4 regions of the Cutibacterium sp. LaCa_255 genome follow, and region 3 is predicted to be linked to each of the others. Evidence: riboswitches for the same ligand, from Rfam matches in the RefSeq annotation. Region 3 holds a riboswitch; each other region holds the start of a gene.
What was found. Region 3 has a riboswitch for cobalamin ahead of ACP8ML_RS06260 (FecCD family ABC transporter permease). Riboswitches for the same ligand answer to the same signal wherever they lie in the genome.

Region 1 (5,665 bases), 650 kb from region 3:
TCCCTGGCTCGTCGACGCCCGTACCGAGTCCCTCGACCTGACCAACGAGCGCTATGTCTACCGCAGTGGTGTCCCTGGGGTGGAGCCCCTCATCGTCGAGCTCGATGTGCGCGACGGATGCTCGGCCCTCATCCGCGAGGCGGGTCAGGTCATCTGGTCCAGCCGGACCTGAGACTCAGTCGCCGCCGAAGAGGTCTCGGGTGTAGACCTTCTCGGCGACGTCAGCCAGCTCGGGGGACATCCGATTGGCGATGATGACGTCGCAGTCGGCCTTGAAGGAGTCAAGGTCTCTGGTGACCTTCGAGCGGAAGAACTCATCCCCCTCGAAGGTCGGCTCATAGACGACGACCTCGATGCCCTTGGCCTTGATGCGCTTCATGACCCCTTGGATCGAGGAGGAGCGGAAGTTGTCCGAGCCGGCCTTCATGACCAGTCGGAAGATACCCACCCGCTTCGGATTCCTGGCGATGATGTCGGAGGCGATGAAGTCCTTGCGCACCGTGTTGGAGTCGACGATGGCTTGAATGAGGGTCTGGGGGACATCCTGGTAGTTGGCCAGTAGCTGACGGGTGTCCTTGGGCAGACAGTAACCGCCGTAACCGAAGGACGGGTTGTTGTAGTGGTTGCCGATGCGCGGATCCAGGCACACCCCGTCAATGACCTGACGGGTGGACAGCCCACGCTGGGAAGCGTAGGTGTCGAGCTCGTTGAAGAAGGAGACCCGCATCGCCAGGTAGGTGTTGGCGAACAGCTTGATGGCCTCTGCCTCGGTGGCCCCGACGAAGAGTACGGGGATGTCGGTGTCGACGGCCCCGGCAGTCATGAGGTCGGCGAAGAGGTGGGCCTTAGCCGAGTCCGATCCGACGACGATCCGTGACGGATGGACGTTGTCGTAGAGGGCCTTGCCCTCGCGGAGGAACTCAGGGGAGAAGATGACGTCGAGTCCGGGGCGCTCCTTGCGAACCCCCTCGACGAATCCCACCGGAATTGTCGACTTGATGACGATGGTCGCCTCGGGGGCGAGCTCCTGTACCAGGTCGAGGACTCCGTCGACGCTCGAGGTGTCGAAATAATTCTGGTCAGGGTCATAGTTCGTCGGGGTGGCGATAATGACGAAGTCCGCCCCCCGGTACGCGTCCTGCGGATCAGTGGTGGCACGCAGGTCCAAGTCGTGGTGAGCCAGGTACTCCGCGATCAGAGGATCGACGATCGTCGTCTGTCCGTTGTTGACCATCGAGACGCGTTCAGCGTCGATGTCGACAGCAACGACACGGTTGTGCTGGGCGAGCAACACTGCATTGGCCATGCCGACATAGCCCAGTCCTGCGACAGCGATTTTCACGGGCACTCCCAGATAGCTGTGTGCGACGGTATGAATGCTGGCCGTTGCACATGGACCACCATCATCTTAGACGTGTGCGTTGTGGTGTCTGGAGGTTGCCCGTCGGGGAATGCTCTTACTCCCTGACGTCTCCTGTTTCTGGGGTGCCCCTGTGAAGCCGTGGCGGGTGATGACGAGTAGTCGCTGTCGTATTTCGTGTATCCGTAGCCGTACGCCGATTCGCCGTATCTCAGATGCGACAGTTTCGAGGAGTCGGCACGGTTCAGGACGATGCCCGAGACCATGCCTCCTGCGTTCTCGATGGAGGAAACTGTGCTTTCAACCTGGTCGACGGTCGTGTGTCCGACCTGGGCCACAACGATGACGGTGTCTGCCAACCGGGAGAGAATCACGGAGTCAGTGACGGGCAGCACTGGCGGGGCATCCACCACTAAGTTCTCTTGCGGCCAGGCTGTGTGATAAGCGCAATGAGGACGTCGGTATGGTTGAGACGGTTTTGTCCGGGGTGAGCTGTCTGGGAGGAACTATGGACACCATCACCATCACCGTTGATGACGGAGCCGACGTCGACGTCCTTGTCTGGCGTCCTGAGGCTGTGTCGGGGCGCCCCATCAAGGGCTTGGTGCAGTTCTGCCACGGTATGGCCGAGTACGCGGCTCGCTATGACGAGGTCGCCCAGGTGCTTGCGGCCGACGGCTGGCTCGTCGTGGCGAACGACCACCGTGGACACGGGCCGCGTGCTGCCGCCACAGGAGAACTCGGAACCACGTCTGATCGTGGCTACCACCAGATGCTCGACGATCTGTCCGCCGTCGCTGACCACTTCATGGCTAGGTTGGAGGGGAAGCCGTGGTTCCTCGTCGGACACTCGATGGGGTCGTTCCTTGCTCGTGTCCTGGCCGTTCGTCGGGGACGCGAGATGACCGGCCTGGTCATCATCGGCACTGGCTCCTCCCTGGGGCCGTTGAGCACTGTCGCTACCGGGCTGGCCCAGGCCCAGGTGCTCATGGTGGGGGAAGACTCCCGCAGCCCACTGCTCAACACCCTGTCCTTCGGGTCCTTCAACCGGGCCTTCCTGCCGGCTCGCACCGACTACGACTGGTTGTCCCGAGACGCTCGCGTCGTGGACGCCTACAACGACGACCCGCTGTGCGGTTTCGTCTGCACCGCAGCCTTCTACCGCGAACTCGTCCGGCTTATCGAACTCGCCAACTCCACCGAGATCTTCCGAGCGACTCCACCGGCACTTCCCATTCTGCTGATGTCGGGCGCCAAGGACCCGGTGGGGGACTCCGGCAGGGGAGTGCGCCAGGTCGCGCGTCAGTTGCGCGACTCGGGCTCGCGTGAGGTGGACCTCGTTCTCTACCCCGGGGCGCGCCACGAGATCCTCAATGAGGTGAACCGTCGACATGTCCACGCCCACCTGCGCGACTGGATTGATGCCGTCGCCGCCCGACCCGGGACCTTGCAGGTTCGGAAAGCACGGTGAAAGGCCGCTCACGTTCGTTTCGCACAATCGTGCACATGCACCCCCAGTGCGCTATGCCGATTGTGCGCAGCCTAGTATCGTAGGTGCTGGTGCCGAGGAATCCCGTCCGGGGTTTCAAGGCGGTAAGAGGGAATCCGGTGAAACTCCGGAACTGCCCCGCAGCGGTGAGTGGGAACGACATCACCATCGTCGCCCATCTGGTTCTCGGACCGGGTGGACGTCGATCAAGCACTGGGCTTCGGTCTGGGAAGCGGTGACGTAGGACTCGTCGGCAGACGAGGTGCCCATGAGTCCGAATACCTGCCAGAGCGTGTGGTGCACCCGCGTGTGCCACAGCGTCCGAGGTCTCGAGGGCCGGCCGAGGTCGTCCAACCATCCACAGCGGAGCAGGAGTCTGACGAATGACTGATCCTGACAACCTCGCATCCAAGCCCGTCGAGGACAGGATGCCCGAGGAGTTGAGCCTGGCCGGGGACTTCCCGAAGGTCACCCACGAACAGTGGGAGGACGCGGTCCTCAAAGTCTTGAACCGGGGTCGCCCCGAGGGCAAGGAACTCAACATCGAGCAGGGAATGAAGCGCCTCGAGCCGACCACGGTCGACGGCATCCAGATCGAGCCGATGTACCGGCGTCAGGATGCCTCCGAGAAGCTCGGCGCCCCGGGCGTGCCGCCCTTTACCCGTGGCACGACGGTCCGTGACGGCAGCATGGACGCGTGGGACGTCCGAGCCCTTCACGAGGATCCCGACGTCGAGTTCACCAAGAAGGCCGTCATCGCTGACCTCGAGCGTGGCGTGACGTCCCTGTGGCTGCGCGTCGGTGCCGACGCCATCAACCCCGAGGACATCGCCGGCGATCTCAAGGACGTGCTGCTGGACCTGGCCAAGGTCGAGGTCTCCAGCCGCGACGACCAGGAGGCTGCCGCCGAGGCCCTCCTCAAGGTCTACGCCGATTCCAAGATCGAGCCCGACAAACTGTCGTTCAACCTCGGTCTGGACCCGATCGGTTTCGCCGCCCTCAACGGTGGCACCCCGGATCTGTCCGGCATGGGCGAGTGGGTCAGGAAGATCGAGAAGTACAAGAACTCCCGCGCCTTCGTCGTTGACGCCACGATCTACCACAATGCTGGTGCCGGCGACGTGCATGAGCTCGCCTGGGCCATCGCCACCGGCGTCGAGTATGTCCGCGCTCTCATGGAGCAGGGACTGACCGCCGAGCAGGCGTTCGACGCCATCAACTTCCGGGTGTCCGCCACCCACGACCAGTTCCTGACCATCTGCCGTCTGCGCGCCCTGCGCACCCTGTGGAACCGTGTCGGTGAGGTCTTCGAGGTGCCGGCCGCCAAGCGTGGTGCCCGTCAGGAGGCCGTCACCAGCTGGCGTGAGCTGACCCGTGACGATCCCTACGTCAACATCTTGCGAGGCACCATCTCGACCTTCGGTGCTGCTGTCGGTGGTGCCGAGGCCGTCACGACCCTGCCCTTCGATGCCGCCATCGGCCTGCCGAAGAGCGACTTCTCGCGTCGTATCGCCCGCAACACTGGCATCATCCTCGCCGAGGAGTCCAACATCGGTCGCGCCAATGACCCGGCTGGTGGCTCCTTCTACGTTGAGGCTCTGACTAAGAAGCTGGAAGAAGCCGCTTGGGTCGAGTTCCAGGCTGTCGAGGCTGCCGGTGGCATGGCCGCCGCCGTGACCGGCGACCACGTCCGCACCGAGCTCGACAAGCTGAATGCCGAGCGCGCCAAGCGTCTGGCGACCCGCAAGCAGCCGATCACGGCCGTCAGCGAGTTCCCGCTGCTCGACGCCAAGACGGTCGAGACCAAGCCGTACCCCGAAACTGCCGAGCGCAACGGGCTGGAGTGGCGCCGCGACGCCGAGATCTTCGAGGCCCTCGTTGATCGTTCCGCCACCTGCTCCGAGCGTCCGAAGGTTTTCCTGGCTTGCCTGGGAACCCGTCGTGACTTCGGTCCTCGCGAGGGATTCTCCGCCCCGGTGTGGCACATCGCCGGCATGGAGACCCCGGAGTGCGAGGGAGGCACCACTGAAGAGGTCGTCAAGGCCTTCAAGGAGTCCGGTGCCGAGGTCGCTGACCTGTGTTCGAACGCCAAGACCTACGCGGCCCAGGGCCTCGAGGTCGCCAAGGCCCTCAAGGAGGCTGGCGCCAAGCTGGTCTACCTGTCGGGTGCCTTCAAGGAATTTGGTGATGACGCTGCCGAGGCCGAGAAGGTCGTCGACGGGCGCATCTACCTCGGAATGGACGTCGTTGACGTCCTGACCACCACTCTGGACACGTTGGGAGTTGCCAAGTGACCACCCTGCCTCGTTTCGATTCCATCAACCTCGGAGACTCTCCGGTCCCCGCGGACGCACAGGAGCAGTTCGCCAAGTTGGCCGCCGCCGCTGGTGAGCAGGAGCCCTGGACCACTCCGGAGCAGATTCCGGTTGGCCACCTGTACTCCGAGGACGTCTACGCTGACATGGACTGGCTGGACACCTACGCCGGTCTGCCGCCCTTCACCCACGGCCCGTACGCCACCATGTACGCCTTCCGTCCGTGGACGATTCGTCAGTACGCCGGATTCTCCACCGCCAAGGAGTCCAACGCGTTCTACCGCCGTAACCTGGCCGCTGGTCAGAAGGGTCTGTCGGTCGCCTTCGACCTGCCGACCCACCGTGGTTACGACTCCGACAACCCGCGTGTTCCCGGTGACGTCGGCATGGCTGGTGTGGCTGTGGACTCCATCCTGGACATGCGTGAGCTTTTCGCGGGTATTCCGCTGGACCGCATGTCGGTGTCCATGACGATGAACGGCGCCGTGTTGCCGATTCTCG
Region 2 (5,665 bases), 870 kb from region 3:
CCCCGTGACAACGAGACGATCTGTTACATCAAGGATCCCCGCTTGGCCGACATCGCCAAGGCCAAGAACATGACGAAAACCTGCGCAGCGGTGGACCTGTGGGCCGAGGAGGGCAAGCTCGACGGGGCCATCGTCGCCATCGGCAACGCCCCCACCGCCTTGTACCGGGTGCTCGAGGTGTGCGAGGAGACGGGTGCCTGCCCGGCAGCCGTCGTCGGCATCCCTGTCGGGTTCGTCGGTGCAGCCGAGTCCAAGCAAGCCCTTGTCGACTCGCCCCTGGACTTGGAATACCTCACCTTGTTGGGACGACGTGGCGGCTCAGCGATCGCAGTGGCCGCCGTCAACGCCATTGCATCGACCGACGAGCTGACCAACAACCATCGCTGAGAAGCCCCTCACCAGAGCATCGCAGTGGGGCTGAAACCGGCGTCGCCCAGCAGCCGCATCTCACCATCCCAGCCAGGCTCCGTAGCTCGCCTGTCCGGAGATCTGCACCCCTGCTCGCCGTCGTCATGGTCAACGACAACCACGTCAACGTCACAGACACCGCACCTGTGAAGCCAAGGGGTACCGAAGCGGCGCAGCTACCTCTCAGCCCTCGTGCCCGGGCACGGAGGCCGGAATCTTCAGCTGGGGTTTGATCGACGACTGGGGTTCCAACCCCCACTTCTCCAGGCTGACCCTCAGGTGCTCGGCGGCATCGATGTTGAGCGGACCAGAGGTCCACATGGCGTAGGGAAGGTTGAGGTAGCGCTTCTTCTTCACCGCATCCAGGTTCTTGGTCGCCGGATTCGATTCCAAGATCTTGATCTTCTCGCTGTAAGGCTGAGCGTCGTAGTCGACGAAGGCGATGGCGTCCGGGTTCATCTTCGCCACCTTCTCCCAGCCGATGCGCACCCAGGTGTCATTGACGTCATGGGCGCCGTTCTGCGCACCCGCCGCGTTGATGATGGCTTGTGGGCCGCCCTTCCTTCCGCTGGTGAAGACGGTGTCCTTGGCGGAGTCGAAGAGCAGCACCGTCGGGGTCTTCTTGGCCTTCGGAGCCTTCTGAAGGGCACCAAGACGATCATCCATGTCCTTCACGGCCTTCTTGCCGGTGTCCTCGTGCCCAGTGAGGATGGCGAGATTGGTGATGTCGGTACGCACCGCATTCCAAGGATCCATGACGCCGCGGGCGCTCTGGCCGTCCTTCTGTCGACAGGACTCGGTGAGCAGATAGCTGTTGATGCCCTTGCCGTGCAGATTGTCGGGGGTGAGATTGTTCGCCTCGGAGAATCCGTAGTCCCAGCCGGCGACGACGACGTCGGGCTTGTTGGCGATGATCGACTCGAGCGTCATGTAACCCTTGACGCCCTCGTGCAGACTGTTGATGGTGTCGGCCCCGTACTTGGCAGTGAGGATCTCCTTGTCCCGGCCCATCGAGCTCACTGCGGCGATCTGTTTGCGTGCCCCGGCGCTCAGCGTCATGGCGATGATGCTGCCGTCATTGACGTAGAGGCGTTCGGCATTCCTGGGGTAGGTGACCTTCTTACCGCAGTTGGTCACGGTGACTTCGCCGGAGTCCTTGGCGGAGTCGCCGCTCTTGGGAGTGGACCCACTGCCGCAGGCGGTGAGTCCCACGGCCAGACAGGCGGCCATGACGACGGGTAGGAATTTGGTGGACATTTCAGTTTTCCTCTCTGATGAGTTCAGGCAGCGGCGCAGTGCACACGAGCTCCTGGCTGCCATCGGGGGTGGTGACATGGTGTGCGACGACGTGGAATGCCGTCGCGACGTTCGATGGGCTGAGCGCCTCACGGGCCGGACCTGCAGAGAGCACTCCGCCATCCGCCAGGACGACGACGTGGTCGAAGTGGGCTGCGGCCATGCCCAGATCGTGGATGGTGGCGACCACCGTCCGACCGCTGGCGCGCAGCGTGTCCAGCAGCATGAGTTGGTGGCGCACGTCGAGGTGATTGGTCGGCTCGTCGAGCATGATGAGGTCTGCACCCTGGGCCAGGCCACGGGCGATGACGGCGCGACGCCGTTCACCGCCGGACAGGTGGTCGCAGCGACGATCGATGAGGTGGTCAAGTCCGACCAGGGCCAGGGAATCCCGGATGATCCTTCGCTCGGAACGCTGCCCCACCTGCCACGGCTTGCGATGCGGAGTGCGTCCCAGCGCAACCATCTCACCCAGCAGGAGGTCTGGCGATGGCGACTCCTCCTGCCCGACGAAAGCCATGAGTCGGGCACGTTGCATGGGGGTGTAGTTGGTGACGGAGGTGCCGTCGAGCAGGACGTCGCCGGAATTGAACTGACGCACCCCGGCGATGGATCGCAGCAGAGTCGACTTGCCGACTCCGTTGACGCCGACGATGGCGGTGAGCTTCCCCGGCTCGGCGATGAAGCTGACGTCGTCGACGATGACGCGGTCGTTGATGCGGCACTGGACGTTGCGAACTTCGAGACGTGTCATGACTCACTCGAGAATCGGTACTGACTGCGCCCCATGAGGTACAGGAAGATGGGAGCGCCGATGAACCCGGTGACGACGCCGAGAGGCACCTCCTGTGGTGCCGCGATGACGCGGGCGCCGACGTCCACCCACAGCAGGAAGAGACTGCCGATGGCGGCGGCGACAGGCAGCATCGACCGGTGACTGGCTCCCACGAGCAGCCGTGACATGTGCGGAATGACGAGTCCGACGAATCCGATGCCGCCCGAAACCGCCACGAGCACCCCGACGAGTACCGAGTTGCCGACGAACAGCGCCTTGCGCACCCTGGTGTCGGGGATGCCGAGGGATCGAGCGACGTCGGTGCCAGCCGCCAGGGCATCGAGCCAACCCGAGAAGGCGATCATGAGCACCACGGACAGAGCGGTGACGATGGCTGCCACCCACAAACTGTCCCAAGTGGCACCGGACACCGATCCCAGCATCCAGTACAGCACCGACTGCGCCGCGCGCGGGTCCGAGCTGCGGAAGACGAGGAAACTCGCCAGTGCCGAGAATGCCGCAGAGAGCACGACGCCCGAGAGCACCAGCCGCAGCGGCGTCATGCCACCCTGGGCCATGGAGATGAGGTACACCAGACCGGCGGCGCCCAATGCCCCCACCAAGGCTCCGAGGGTGAGCCGGTGAGGGCCCCAGGAGACAAACATCCCCAGGGCGATGACCGCGGTGGCCCCCACACTCGCACCGGCCGAGACACCCAGCAGGTAGGGGTCGGCCAGCGGGTTGCGCACCAGGGTCTGCATACCGCTTCCGGCCAGGGCGAGTCCGGCTCCGACGATGATCGCCAGCAGTGCCCTGGGGGCACGCAGGTCCCAGACGATGACATCGACCGTCGGGTCGGGGCCCGGTTCGCCGGTGACTCGGGCTCCGACCGTGTCGAGAACGCCGCGCAGTGGCAGTGCTTCCGAACCGATGGTCAGCGAAATGACGGCACTGACGGCGATGAGCACGACGAGGATGATCACCAGGGGTGCCACCGGCAACCGGCGGTCACGCTCGGCCGACCGTCTCGAGGAAGGCATAGCTGTTCCTTCTGAGTGCGAGGACCTTGATGCGAGGCCCGAACGACACAAGTCATACATGGGGTCTTCGGACTTCGGATCACTCTCGGTCGGCCCTTCCCAGGATCACTCCCAGTGGTCTTGCCGACGTCGTCACCGTCACCGCTGCGCAACAGTCCCGGATTCTCACCGGATTCACTGCGGCCTCATCGGGGCCGCACCATGTATGCGAGGCAGGCTAGCACCTGTGACACGCACTTCGCGACGTGCCGTCCGCCAGCCCCTTGTCACAGACATGCCGGATCGCGTGCGGCACACGCCTCGGAACCCACCGAGCGCAATCGACGGGGTACTTCGCACCCGCGTGGTAATTCAGTTCGGCAAGGTACCTCGTGCCACACCAGGCGACAGACACCACGACTCCTGACACATCTGCCACAGAGACGAACGGACCACAACACCGCCACCGACAGGATCTCCATACCGCGCAGAGCTCCCCACACTGCGAAAAGTTGTGCTCCCGCCGCCGCTTCATGCCTGGAGTACAACTTTGTGGCTGAAAAATTCTGCTCAACAGCACAAGCGCGAGGGTAAGCACAATTTTCTCGACTGGTTCAGCAGCCAGAACCACAGGGAGCAGCCTCGAAGACTGCACCCAGACACCCAATCCGAGGGTGCAAGTACAATCTTTCGGTCAAAAAGTTGTGCTCCACCGCCCCGAAAGGGGAAGTGCACTTAGCTTTCCGGTGTATCGGAACACGCTCTGCCTGACCAGGAACTTGGCGAGATGGATCATAAGGACTGAAAAAGTCAGGATGCCTCGTCACCTTTCCACAGGTAGTGAAATCCGCGACCTGCCATTGCCTCTGACGAAGGCTGCAGTACTCCGTCAGCCATGAGATCCTTGAGGACCTGTCCGACGTTGGAAGCCCACACATCCAGGATGACGCCCAATTCTGTCGTACTGATACGCCCTCGATGCCGGGCATATTGACGAGCCGTCACTGCTCTACTAGGCACTGAACGCTTCAAACCGCGATTCGCATATTCCATGTCCAGCTGCTTGTTTGCTCTCTTGGAGAGGGTAAACGCGGGGAGGGCTTCGTCGGGAACGCCGCGGATGGGCTTCAGCAAGGGTTCGCCATCACACTCCGTCTGCCGTAGAAGCTCAAGAGTTTCGTGAACTTCCTCGACGGGGACTTGCAGGTAGGGAGCAAGAATGTCCTCGTCGATCCAGAGATGATCAGTGAGGAAACGCATAACCATCAAAGTGCGGAGATTTTGCATGAGCTCGGGAACATCCATACCAGTGAGCCACGATGTCCATGCCACGTCAGGATCGACACCGGAAAGCGTCGTCACCACATAGGGACCGTCAATTTCCCGAATGGTCGGCATGCGAAGCCCCCGGCGAAGCAAATCACCAACCATACGGTCAACTCCGATACCTTCACGTTCTGCAATTCGAAGTGATGCCAAGAGCTCAGTGAGAGCAACGTTTCTGGACGTCGATGGGTGGGTGATGATGTTCTCAGCCGTCACACCTCCGAAGAATCCTCCGGGGCTGGTAACTCGCAAGACGGCTCCATTGTGCTCGATGAGCGTTGCATCGGGCAGCCCCCATTCACGATGAGCCAACCCATTGACGATGGCCTCACGAATGGCACGTTCCGGCAGCTGGCGGACCTGCCCCTCGACAAGTCCCGAAGACACATGCGATAAAGGGTTGTACGCCCGCGCGACGGCGAACACCCGTTGGAGCTGCTCAAGCAGTGATACCCCACCAATACGTACTCGGTCACCGCTGTCCTGACCGGGCATGTCACGACGTATGTAGTCAAGGCATGGCTCGGGACGCCCCACAAAGACCAGAGCAGCAGCATTGGTGAGCTTGCCCTCACCATCAATGGCGTTCAACCGGGACAGCAACTCACGACTCGTACAGTTGGCCAATTCCACCGCCGCCTCGTCGGTGCTGGCTTGGAGGAAGGCGCGTGCTGCGTCAAGGGCAGCAGGTCGCACTTCCTCCAGGCTCACGTTTGAGAACTGCGCCGACCAGTCGTAGCGGATAGAGTACTGATGGCGGTGGTGCCATGACGTTGCGTCGATCTCCTCGCAATGATCACCAATCCGCCAGCGGATCTTTCCCTTGACCTTGATCGGTTCC
Region 3 (5,665 bases):
GGCCAGGTCACCCTGACCGGCGACCTTTGCGCTGACCTGGAGGGTCTGGGTGCGCGACTGTTTCACCTTCGTCGAGACGGGCACCGCATTGGCGGTGTTGTTCGCGACGCTGGAGGCATCGGTCTGCTTGAACCAACGCTTCTTGGCCGTCAGGTAGGTGCCGTTCTCACCGGGGGTCGAGCACGCGGTTCCCGGCTCGTAATCGGAGTTCCACCGTTGCGGCAGCTCGAACTGGGTGGGGTCACTGGCGGAGGCCGACTCGGCCGCATGGGCGTCGGAGACGGCGAACGGGGCCACTGACAGGGCAGCCGCCGCCGCGAGTGTGACCCCGCGACGCACCTGGTGTGTCAGGAATCCCATGGGCGATCAGGCCTCGAGGGAGGGGTCGTTGTCGCGGGTGCTGATGGCGATGTGACGCTCCTTCGGAAGGCTCGCGGTGAACTCGCCACCGTTGGCCTTCCAGGTGTGATCGGAGCCGCAGACGGTGTGCTGGCCACGGAAGTCCGAGACGACCCATCCGGCACGCAGGACCGCGGTCTTGCCCGGCGCCAGGTTGTACGGGCCGACGGTGTCGCCGACCTCGTAGGACTGGCTGTCGGTGTAGCTCGTCGAGAAGGTGACGTGGATGAGGTCGAGGATCGGGAAGTCGACCCCGGCCGAGACGTTCCAGGTTTTCGTCTTGGTCTCGGTGATGGTCCGGGTGATGGGCAGCGGCTCGTCGTTGTAGTTCGAGATGGTCCACGTGCCGGCCGAGCCGTCGAAGTAGCTACGGGTCCGGGTGATGGTCTGGCCGGTCTCACCGATGTTGGCGCAGGAGGCGCCGATCGTCGTGGGGTTGGCGGCCTGGGCCGGGGTAGCAGCCTGGGCCGGAACGACCGTGAAAGCGGCCGAGGCGGCGAGGGCTGCGGGAACGGCAAGAAGTCGGGTGATCATGAGTGTTCTCCTTCGTGGTCGGGATTGACGGTGGTCGTGGTGTCGGGGACGGCTAGGTCAGCGGTCTGACTGAGTCGGCAGGGGGAGCTGGCGGTACTTGTCGGGAGTGACGTCGATCTTGCGAACGCTGCCGTCCCGGGAGGTGACGGTGGCCTCGGCCCAGAAACCGCTCGGCGCCGAGGCGGTGCCGTAGTTCGACACCAAGCTGTACTTTCCGTCCCTGCCGCAGTGGATCTCGCGATAGTTCACGCGGGTCATCGTCGTGCCATAGGTGACGCGCACGCGCTCACCGGGCTGCAGATGTACCGCACCGAGGGCGGTTCCGACGGGCATATAGGCACGGTAGGTGCTGTCAACCGAGCCAAGCCATCCTGCCGGCGGGCGGCCGTAGCGACCCATCCAGTTGGCGTACCCGTTGTACTGGGCGCCCACGACGAAGTCGGTCACCGGGTGGTAGTCGTAGGGGGCCTTCGACCAGTTGAGGAAGTCCGTCGAATAGCCGGGCTTGCGGTAGGTGGGCTGGATCGACGAGATGTCGTAGGGGTACCACGCGATGTCGCGGGCACGGCAGGTCTGACCCTTCGCCGGCCAGGACGGATCCTTCTGCGGAGCGACGGCGGGCTCGACGACGTGGTCGGTCGGCTTCGCCACGGACTCCAGGCTGGGGCCCGACATGGCGGTGTACGCGTCCGATCCCATCGGCTTGCTGTTGGCACCCGCGTGGCGCGACGGGATCTGCATCGCCAGATCCGAGATGGAGCCGTCGGCGTGGATGAGGTAGACGAAGGCGTATCGCCCGGCCGGACCGGTGCCACGAATGACGTTAGCGCCGTTGGAGTTCTGCAGGACGCCGTCGCGGCAAGTGACGAACATCGAGACGAAGTCCTTCTCGAGGACGCCGTATTCGACGCGGATCGACTCACCTGGCTTGAGCTTGACGGGACCGACGGTCTCACCCTCGACCCAGCCATTGGACATCTTGAGGCCGATGTCAGACTTGGCGGTGGTGTTCCATCCAGAGGGGAGCTTCGCCGCCGAGGTCGCCGAAATGTCGTGGTTGCTCTCAGTTTCGATCGTGCCGGTGTACGGCACGACCTGATCGGTGCGGTTGGTGAACTGGATCGTGCCGTCGCTGAGGTAGCGTCGTCCCGTCTCACCGTAATGCCACTCGGGGTATCCCTGGGCGTGGGCGGAGGCATCCGTGCACGACTCATAGAGGTGCGCGATCGGATAGCCCTGCGGCTTGGGTGGAATGACGGCGTGAGCCGCCGGCACCTGCATCATGGCAGACACTGCGAGGACTGCCGAGGCAGCCGCCGCGAGAACTCTGCGCCCTGGACGTCTCTTCAAGGACATGGCTTTTTCATACTCCTCACGGATTCGCATCCATAGGAATTGACGTGCTTCACAGAGCCCCTGTGGAAGTCGATGCACGCCCCTGTCAAGGAGTATGGGCAACCATCCCGGGAGGATCTGCGATCCGATGCTAGCGACGCGGAGGTTCAATTCACAAAGGGCGGCGATCTGGAATATCGAGTAATGACGCGGTTGCGAACAGGACATGAACCCGTGATGACGAGCATGTGATCGGACACCGAACCGGTGCAATGACGCCCAAGCAATAACAAGACCACTGGACCCGTCGACAGCCTTTATATCATCTCGTAAATATATACCGAATCCGCACGTCGCCTTCCGGGTCCGCCATCACTGCATGACCTCGCATGTGGACAGTGTACGAGTGAGACATCCGCCACTTCTTGGACATGTCGCTCGGGATGGAAATTTGGATTCTCGGGGCGGGGTCATGGATGAGTGGGACGATTCACCACCTGCGTGGTACGGTGCGTTTCGCCGGCCAGGGAACCTGGTGCGAATCCAGGACTGACGCGCAGCGGTGTGGGTGATGGCTCGCCGCGAGCCCACTGGGTGGAGACACCTGGGAAGGGGGACGAGCCGCGCGACCCCGAGTCCGAAAACCTCCCGGCGAATGCAGCCGCCGTACGCCTCGCGAGATGGGCGTCAACCGCCAGGAGTTCCTTTGCCACACGTCCGCCATCGAGACACCCATCCCTGCGCTTCGCGCGGGCAACGGCAATCGTCGGACGGATCGACGTCATCGCGGGCCCACGAGGATCGCCGGTTGCCCGCCGGGCCCGTACTGCTGGTCCTGGCGGTTGCTCTTGCTCTGAGGGTCGTGCTCTCGCTGGCCTTCGGCACGATCCGGCTGCCCGTCGAACAGGCGTGGCATGTCCTGGATGTACACGTGCGCGGAGGCAGCGTCGAGGCCACCGCGGACCAGATCGTGTGGGGGTTGCGACTTCCACGAACGGTGCTGGCCGTCGTTGCCGGGGCCGGACTGTCCGTCGGTGGTGCCGTCATGCAGACCTTGGTACGCAACCCGTTGGCCGATCCCTACATGCTCGGGGTCTCGGCAGGGGCCAGCGTCGGGGCGACAGCCGCCATCACCACGGGAACGCTGGCGGCCTTCGGCGTGTACTCGCTGTACCTGGGTGCCCTTCTCGGTGCCCTCGTCGCGACCGCGGCCGTGTTCGGCATCGCCATGGCCCAGGGAGGTCTGAGCCCCTTGCGGCTCGTCCTCACCGGTGTCGTCATGTCCTCGGCCTTCAGCGCGATGTCGAGCTTCCTGGTCTTCCACAGCAACGACCCGAAATCGGCCCAGTCCGTCCTCTTCTGGCTGTTGGGCAGCGTGGCGGGTGCCTCCTGGCAGACCCTCGTGCCGACGGCGGTGGTGGTCCTCGTCACCCTGCTGTTGCTCATGATTGGATCGAGGTGGCTCGACGCGCTGGCAGCAGGCCCGGAACTCGCCTCCTCGCTCGGGGTCCCGGTCACCGGCCTGAGAGTCGCCCTCTTCATCGTCCAGGCCATCCTCGTGAGCGCGATCGTCGCGGTCTCCGGCGGCATCGGATTCGTGGGCCTCGTCATTCCCCACCTCACTAGGCTCCTCGTGGGACCGCGCCATCGCGTCGTCCTGCCGGTCAGCGCTTTGTTCGGTGCGCTCTTCCTCGTGTGGGTCGACGTCCTCTCCCGGGTGGCGAGCCGACCTCAGGAGACTTCGTTGAGCATCGTCACAGGTCTGCTAGGAGCCCCAGTACTCCTACTACTGCTGGGACGGCGCCACTACCAGTACGCGGGGGCATGATGGGAACCCGACTGACCACACGACGTCTCGCGGCGCAGGTCGAGGGGCGAACCATCGTCCGAGACGTCGATCTGGACTTCGAACCCGGTACCGTCACGGCCATCATCGGGCTCAACGGTTCGGGCAAGTCGACCCTGCTGCGTGCCATCGCCGGAATCAGCCGGCCGGCCGCCGGAGACGTGTTCCTCGACGACGTCCCCCTCCGACGTCTCTCGGCCAGACAACGCGCACGCCAGGTGTCCTTCGTCGCCCAGGAGGACTCACCACCTGGTGACCTGCTCGTGCGTGAACTCGTCGCCCTGGGTCGCACCCCTTATGGACGGCCGTGGGACCACGGCGGTGAGGACGAGCATCGCATCGTCATGGAATCACTAGACCGGGTCGACATGTCCGACTACGCCGATCGACCCTGCTCACGACTGTCCGGTGGGGAACGCCGTCGAGTCATGCTGGCCCGTGGGCTGGCCCAGCGCACTCCCATACTCATGCTGGACGAACCGACCAACCACCTGGACCTGGCCCAGCAGCACCACCTGCTCGCACTCATCCGTGACCTCGACCAGACCGTCGTCGTGGCGATCCATGACCTCACGTTGACCGAGCGGTACGCCGATCACGTCGCCGTCCTCGCAGGGGGACACGTGCTCACCCAGGGTCCACCACATGACGTGTTCACCCGTGGCGAGGTGAGCAGGGCGTTCGGCATGAGGCTCACACGCCACGTCGACCCCATCACGGGCCTATCCCATCTTCTCTGTGACCCGGCGAGCCCCGGCCCGTTGTGTCACACCCATCCCACTGACACATCCCGACCGGAAGGCACCTCATGACCCGATCACCACTCATCGTCGCCGGCGCGGCCGCCCTCACCATCGCCCTCACGAGCTGCGCCCACGTGACCCACACGAGTTCCTCGACCTCGAGCGCCTTTGGCCCCTCGACGGTCACCATCACCAATTGTGGTGCTCGCCGAGCCTTCCCCTCCCATGCGCGACGAGTGTTCGTCAACGACAGCAACATGGTCGCGATGATGTTGTCCATCGGCGCCGGCGACCAGATCGTCGCGGCAACGGGGATCAAGGGCCAGACTGACGCCCTGGCGAAGGTTTACGGCCACCGGGCGGTGTCGGCCCTGCCCGACAGTGACGGCTCCTACCCGACGCTCGAACAGGTTCTGGGCGCGCGACCCGACGTCATGCTCGCCGGGTACGGATATGGATACGGTGAGAGCACCCATCTCACTCCCGAGGAGCTGCGCGCACGGGGCATCAGTGCCTACGTGTTGTCGGAGAGCTGCCGTGCGAAGAGCGATGACAAGGCTCGCGGAGTCATGGACCCCTGGACGGCCCTGCGGTCGGATCTGAGCAACCTGGGCGCCGTCACAGGGCACACCCAGGAGGCCCGGAAGGTCGTCAAGGACATCGACACGCGACGTCGGGCTCTGGCCCGAGCCCCTCAGGCATCGACCAAGCCGACGGTGCTCATGGTCGACAGCGGCGACACCGGCAGCGTGTTCACCAGTGGGCGCTACGGCGGCCCCGAAGTCATCATCAAGGCGGCGGGTGCCGT
Region 4 (5,665 bases), 750 kb from region 3:
TCAGACTCCCGTGGAGGGAAGTCCGGGATGGCGCGTGGGATCGTCCGGGAAGGACGGATTCACCGGGATGTTGCCCTGATGAGGTCCGCGCTTGTCCGGAGAGGTCGACGGAGCCTGAGTCGGTGTTGCCGCAGGGTCGACAGTCGGAGTTCCGGTAGGAACGGCCGTGGGAGTCATCGTCGGGGACACCGTGGGCGTCTCGGTGGGGGCGGCAGTCGGCACAACGGTCGGGGTCTCCGTCGACGTAGGGGTCGGAGTCACCGTAGGGGTGACAGTCGGCGCTGGAACCGCAGCCGTCACTGGCTGGATCAACGTCCCCGAGAAGTCCTCGGAGTGGCTGGTGGCGTCCTTGTGCGACCAAGTCCATCTGTAACCATCGCTGGCCTCCGGATAGGTCACTTTGTCACCCGATACCGTCACACCTTCAGGAGCGATGAATTCAGCCTTGGAGCCGTCGGCAGCCTTCGCCATCGGAACCGCGACCTGTTGCCGGGCTGGAACGGCCGAGGCCGTCACGGTCTGCCAGCGGGCACGCAGACCCATGAATGCGATGCTCTCCAGACCCGACAACGGGGACAGGTCGGAGATGTGGTTTGAGCTGAGCCCCACTTTGGTGAGATTCTTCATCCCGGCCAGAGCGGAAACATCGGAGATCTCGTTGTTGTCGAAACCGGCCTCGACGAGGTTCGTCAACCCCTTGATAGGGGTCAGGTCGGAGACCTTGTCACCGTTGAGGAACAGCTTCTTCAATGAGGTGGTACCGGAGATCCCGGACAGATCGGCCAAGTTGACATTGTTGTTCGCCACCAAACGGGCAAGCTTGGGAAGCGCGCCCAGCCCGTCGAGGCTGGTGATGCCCGGATACTTGTACTTGCCGCGCCTGTTCTGGTTGATCGTCAGGTCCGTGAGACTCGTCAGCGAGGACAGCGGCTTCACCGTGGTGATGGGGTTCTGATCCAGGCTCATCGTCCTGAGATTCCCCAGACCCGCGAGCGGAGCCAAATCCTTGACGTGGTTGTTGGGCAGGTAGAGCGTCTCGAGCTTCGTCAGACCGGCAAGCGGATCGACGCTCTCAATCTCGTTGGTCGTCAGGTACAGCGTCTTGACATTGGTGAGGGCCTCGGCACCCGTGATGTCCTCGATGCCCTTGCCGATGCACTTGACCTCAGTCAGCGCACCAAGATTCTCAGCCGTCAGCGGCTTACCGGCACCTACGGCATCCTGGAGACAGGACTTGAAGTTCGCATCGGGGATATCGACGAGCTTCGGTGGTTCGGGAGCCGCGACGACATGGACAGTGATGGACCCGTTGAAGTACGTCGAGGCGTCACGGAACTGCCACACGTAGTCGCCAGCAGAGGGATAGGTGACGTTCTTGCCCTTGATCTTGACACCCTCAGGCACTTCGCGGTCGGCCACGAAGGTCGTACCGTGATGGTCGACAGCTGTCGGGACGGGGACCTGAACCCCGGCGGTGGCCGAGTCACCGTCAACGGCCTGGAAATTCGAGGTGATGTCGGCGTCACCTAGACCCTTGATGTCTTTGAGCGCGGATAGGTCACGGATGTGGTTCTTGCCGACGTCCAGCCGGGACAGCTTCGTCAAGGACCTAAGAGGCGCGACGTCGGTGATCTCATTGCTGTTGACATCCAGGCTGAAAATGCCAGTCGAGGAGGCCAACGGCTTGAGATTACTAATCTTGTTACCCGACAGAAAGGCTTTTCCCAGACCGGTCAGCCGATCAAGGCCGGTGAGGTCCTTGATTCCCATATTCCGGCAACTCAGGCTCGTCACGCCAGCAAGTTGATCCTTGGAAGGGGTAGTGGTGTCCAACTTGTCAGTGATGCACTTCTGCAGGGCCTTGTCAGGAATCTCGAAGGACGCTACCGGAGTCGTCGGGGCTGGATCAACCTTCGGCTTCCAGGTCGGAGGAACCTCCCACGGGCCATCAATGAGCATGTAATGCCAGGCCTCGATCGAGCCAGGCTTCGGGTGGTAGTTGCTGGCACCTAGCTGCGAGTACTCCCATTTTGTCTCGGCATTCCTACCAGCCGGCTGACCATGAAAATAACCCCAATAGGCGTAAAATTTATCGGGGTTCTCCGGATATCCATTGATTGAATCAATGAACATTCCCAGGTCGCCACCGAAATCGGTGCTGCCGATGTCGAAACCGGCTGACTTCAACGCCTCCACCCCAGTGGAGAACTTCGACGCGCAGCCGGTGTCGACATGCCCGTCATCACGCTCGGCATACACGAACACGTGCTTCTGATCGATACACTTCTGCGCCTCATCGTCGTACGACGTCGCCGGTGCTGCCGACGCCGGAACGAATGACACGATGGCCATCGGTATGGCCATGGCCACAGACAACACCACGGCCAACCCCTTGAACCGTCTCACAGGTCCTGCCTTTCACTGCGTGGACGCTTCGTCGTCATCCAAAGACAGGACCGACCATTCCGCTGTCCACGACGGAATTGAGTACGAGACATCTCAACGACGGTGATCCGACTTTGCCGACATCTCTGTCGAACTACACGGTTGCGGGACAGTCCTGGATTCACACCAGGTTCCCCATCGATGAAACCACCAGGATCCTAACATAAGGTGTTCTCGTCGCCGAACCCGAATGTGGACATGTGGTGGCGCCAAGCCTAAACTGACACCGCGACCGCAGGGGAATCCGGTGCGAATCCGGAACTGACCCGCAACCGTGAGGGGCTCATCCCGAGTCGGAGTACCTGGGTTGTCGAAGGAATATTACACACCGTCGAGGACTGCGGTGAGTTCGACTCAGGGGCCCTTCCCGTCCGGAGCGCAACGCAGCCTCAGGAAGAAGGCCCGCCACATGACCAGGCTCAATCAATGGGTCGCCGGCCTCGCCGCCGGTGCGCTCGTCGCATCGCCGTTCGCGGCACCAGCGTTCGCTGACCCGCAGCCCGCGCCATCCCATGCAGCCATCACCGCCACCATTGATGACGGCTCTGCTCCCTACTGCTTCGATCCGCCGGCCAACCCGGTCAAGGGTGCCATGTGGGCCGGATCGGTCAACGACACCGCCGCCACCAGCACCTACGTCGCCAAAGCCGCCGACTGGCTCGCCCAGAAGTGGCAGGAAGACCCGACAAACTACAGACAGGCCGGCGGCATCGCCGACGGCATCATCGCCCTGGTCGGCTCAGACGCCCACCCCGACACCGTCACAGAAATGACCACAGCCCTCAAGGAAGCCGGCCCGAAGTACGTCGACAAGAACCCGGCTGGCCTGGCCAAGGTGATCATGACCGCCGAAATTCTCGGCGAGGATCCCACCTACTTCCTCGGCAAAGACACCGGAAACCTGTGGATCAAGCTCGCCAGCTACATCAACGACGACACCCCAGGCATGCAAAACCGCGTCACCATGTACTGGGGCCCGCACCTCATCACCATCGCACTGACCCGCGCCAACCGCCCGGTACCAACGAAGATCCTCGACAAACTGCTGTCCACCCAAGGCACCCAAGGTGACGATGCCGGCGCTTTCGGATACACCAAACGAAACCACGACGGCACGAAAACCTTCGTCGGCGACCCCGACTACACCGGCATCGCCCTGTCCGACCTCACCCTCCTCCAACGCAACCCCCACCTCATCCCAGACGGCTACCACACCAAAATCGACACTGCCGCCAACAACGCCACCACATGGGCCATCAACACCAAAACCCACGACGACGGCGACTACTGGGAAACCTACTCCGCCGCCAACTCCACCGGCATGCTCGCCAGCGCACTCGCAGAACGCGGCGAAGACATGACAACCGTCAAACAATGGCTCATCCGCCAACAAAACCTCACGAAAGTCGGCGCATGGCAAGCCCAACGCAACGACCACGAACCCAACATCATGGCCACCGACCAAGCAATCATGGCCATCACCGGCCACGGCTACGCCTCAACATGGTCCGGCAAAACCCCCAAAAACACCCCCTCCTGCAAAACCACCCCAACCACCAAGCCCACTGTCACCCCTACCGGCAAGCCCGGTGACATGGGCGGCGCCCAGAAGTGCATCGCCGTGGGCCATGTGTGGGTCTACGTTGAGCAGCACGACGGCACCTCCGAGGGTGCTTGCGCCTCGAAGTTCGGCAATGGTCTGGAGGCGCTTGAGTCCGCCGGATTCATCGTCAAGGCCGAGGGCAGCATGGTCACCATGATCAACGGCTACCCGACGAAAACCGACACCCACGAGGCGTACTGGTCCTACTGGCACGCCACCCCGGCTGGCGCTGACAAGTCGGCGACATGGGAGCACTCGAGGACCGGCGCCGCGAGCGCCCAGCCCAAGGCCGGATCCATTGAAGGCTGGTACTTCAAGTCCTCCGCCGCTGACTGGAATGCTGGACCGAGCTGGGATGCCCGTCTAACACCATACGACCCCTCGGCTACCCCGACTCCGAATCCGAGCGTGACCCCGACCCAGACGCCGAAGCCATCCGTCTCCCCGACAGTGGCCCCGACCGTCACTCCCACCGGCACACCGACGATGACCCCGACCGGATCGGCCACTCCGACGCCATCCGCCACCGAAACGGCCACCGCAACTGGATCGGCCACGGCACCCGCCCCAGTGACACCAGCCCCGGTCGGCCCGTCGAACCGTCCCTCGGACCGTCCAGCGCTGCCGCGTACCGGCGTCTGAGACAGCTGCTGGGTCGAATACTCTCCTCTGAGGCATGATCGTCAGGTGAGTATTCCCCGCATCGAGAGTCGGCGAGCACTCCGACCCATGGTTGGAGTGCTCGCCGCTGTGTTGTTCGCCACCCTGACCATCTTCTTCTCGGTCGCCGCGCAGGCCACACCTTCACCGAGCGCCGAAACTGGACAGGCGAAAGCCATTGACGACTGCCTCAACGCCAACAACGTCTGGGTCTTCGTCATCACAGATGACCAGAAAGTGCTGTCCAACCAGTGCGTCAACTCGCCATCCACCGGCGCCGACGCCCTCAAGAAGGCCGGAATTACCGTCGGCAAGAACAAATCCAGTCTCATCTGCACGATGAACAACCATCCCGAAACCTGCCCCAAGACTTTTAACGGTCAGTACTGGGCGTATTACCACGCCTCCGGCGCCGGGGCTGCGTGGGATTACTCCGAGAAGGGTGCTGACCAGTACAAGCCGGCCCCCGGATCGATCGAAGGCTGGTGCTACAACAAGCCAAAGACCAAGTCCTGCACTCCCCCCAAGTTGGCCGCCGGGAGCGCCGGTGGCGCCTCTTTCCAGCTGACCGGCGACAACACCAAGAAGACCCAGAACGCCGACACGTCGTCAGACAATGGCTCCAAGTCCGGGCCTGTTGCCACGATCGTCGTCATTGCCGTCGTGGTCATCGCCCTCATCGTCGCACTCGTCGTGCGTCGCCGTCGTCAGTCCTGACACATACCGCAACAAACCGCGGTGACAGCGGAGCCGGGGAATCATCCCCGGCCCCGCTTCTCATACCTGAGAACTCATCGTCACTTCTGGAAACCGATGTTCTCTGCGTGCACGGTCTGGAAGGTCGCAGCACCGTAGTTCGCCAGGTTCTTCGGAACCGCGGTGAAGGAGATGCGACGGTACAGCGGAAGGGTCATGACGTTGTCCCAGATGATCCTGTCGGCCTGGTTGGTCAGCTCA

Region 1: it holds a riboswitch for cobalamin, as region 3 does, so the genes downstream of both, mutA (methylmalonyl-CoA mutase small subunit) here and ACP8ML_RS06260 (FecCD family ABC transporter permease) in region 3, are expected to answer to the same signal.
Region 2: it holds a riboswitch for cobalamin, as region 3 does, so the genes downstream of both, ACP8ML_RS02320 (FecCD family ABC transporter permease) here and ACP8ML_RS06260 (FecCD family ABC transporter permease) in region 3, are expected to answer to the same signal.
Region 4: it holds a riboswitch for cobalamin, as region 3 does, so the genes downstream of both, ACP8ML_RS09780 (prenyltransferase/squalene oxidase repeat-containing protein) here and ACP8ML_RS06260 (FecCD family ABC transporter permease) in region 3, are expected to answer to the same signal.

Annotation. Positions count from the first base shown of each region.
Region 1 is NZ_CP190956.1:749,332-754,996, forward strand. Features, by position in the region: gene ACP8ML_RS03260 (alpha-amylase family protein) at 1-172, shown strand, start outside; gene ACP8ML_RS03265 (nucleotide sugar dehydrogenase) at 176-1,342, opposite strand; gene ACP8ML_RS03270 (hypothetical protein) at 1,339-1,719, opposite strand; gene ACP8ML_RS03275 (alpha/beta fold hydrolase) at 1,824-2,831, shown strand; cobalamin riboswitch at 2,902-3,153, shown strand; gene mutA (methylmalonyl-CoA mutase small subunit) at 3,233-5,143, shown strand; gene scpA (methylmalonyl-CoA mutase) at 5,140-5,665, shown strand, end outside.
Region 2 is NZ_CP190956.1:525,110-530,774, reverse strand. Features, by position in the region: gene ACP8ML_RS02335 (precorrin-8X methylmutase) at 1-387, shown strand, start outside; gene ACP8ML_RS02330 (ABC transporter substrate-binding protein) at 592-1,665, opposite strand; gene ACP8ML_RS02325 (ABC transporter ATP-binding protein) at 1,667-2,458, opposite strand; gene ACP8ML_RS02320 (FecCD family ABC transporter permease) at 2,455-3,474, opposite strand; cobalamin riboswitch at 3,561-3,740, opposite strand; gene ACP8ML_RS02315 (ATP-binding protein) at 4,309-5,319, opposite strand; partial or broken gene ACP8ML_RS02310 (AlbA family DNA-binding domain-containing protein) at 5,617-5,665, opposite strand, start outside.
Region 3 is NZ_CP190956.1:1,396,663-1,402,327, forward strand. Features, by position in the region: gene ACP8ML_RS06245 (hypothetical protein) at 1-360, opposite strand, end outside; gene ACP8ML_RS06250 (hypothetical protein) at 367-933, opposite strand; gene ACP8ML_RS06255 (hypothetical protein) at 991-2,289, opposite strand; cobalamin riboswitch at 2,794-2,915, shown strand; gene ACP8ML_RS06260 (FecCD family ABC transporter permease) at 3,077-4,096, shown strand; gene ACP8ML_RS06265 (ABC transporter ATP-binding protein) at 4,093-4,926, shown strand; gene ACP8ML_RS06270 (ABC transporter substrate-binding protein) at 4,923-5,665, shown strand, end outside.
Region 4 is NZ_CP190956.1:2,146,913-2,152,577, forward strand. Features, by position in the region: gene ACP8ML_RS09775 (leucine-rich repeat domain-containing protein) at 1-2,406, opposite strand; cobalamin riboswitch at 2,630-2,869, shown strand; gene ACP8ML_RS09780 (prenyltransferase/squalene oxidase repeat-containing protein) at 2,855-4,690, shown strand; gene ACP8ML_RS09785 (hypothetical protein) at 4,736-5,425, shown strand; gene ACP8ML_RS09790 (ABC transporter family substrate-binding protein) at 5,506-5,665, opposite strand, start outside.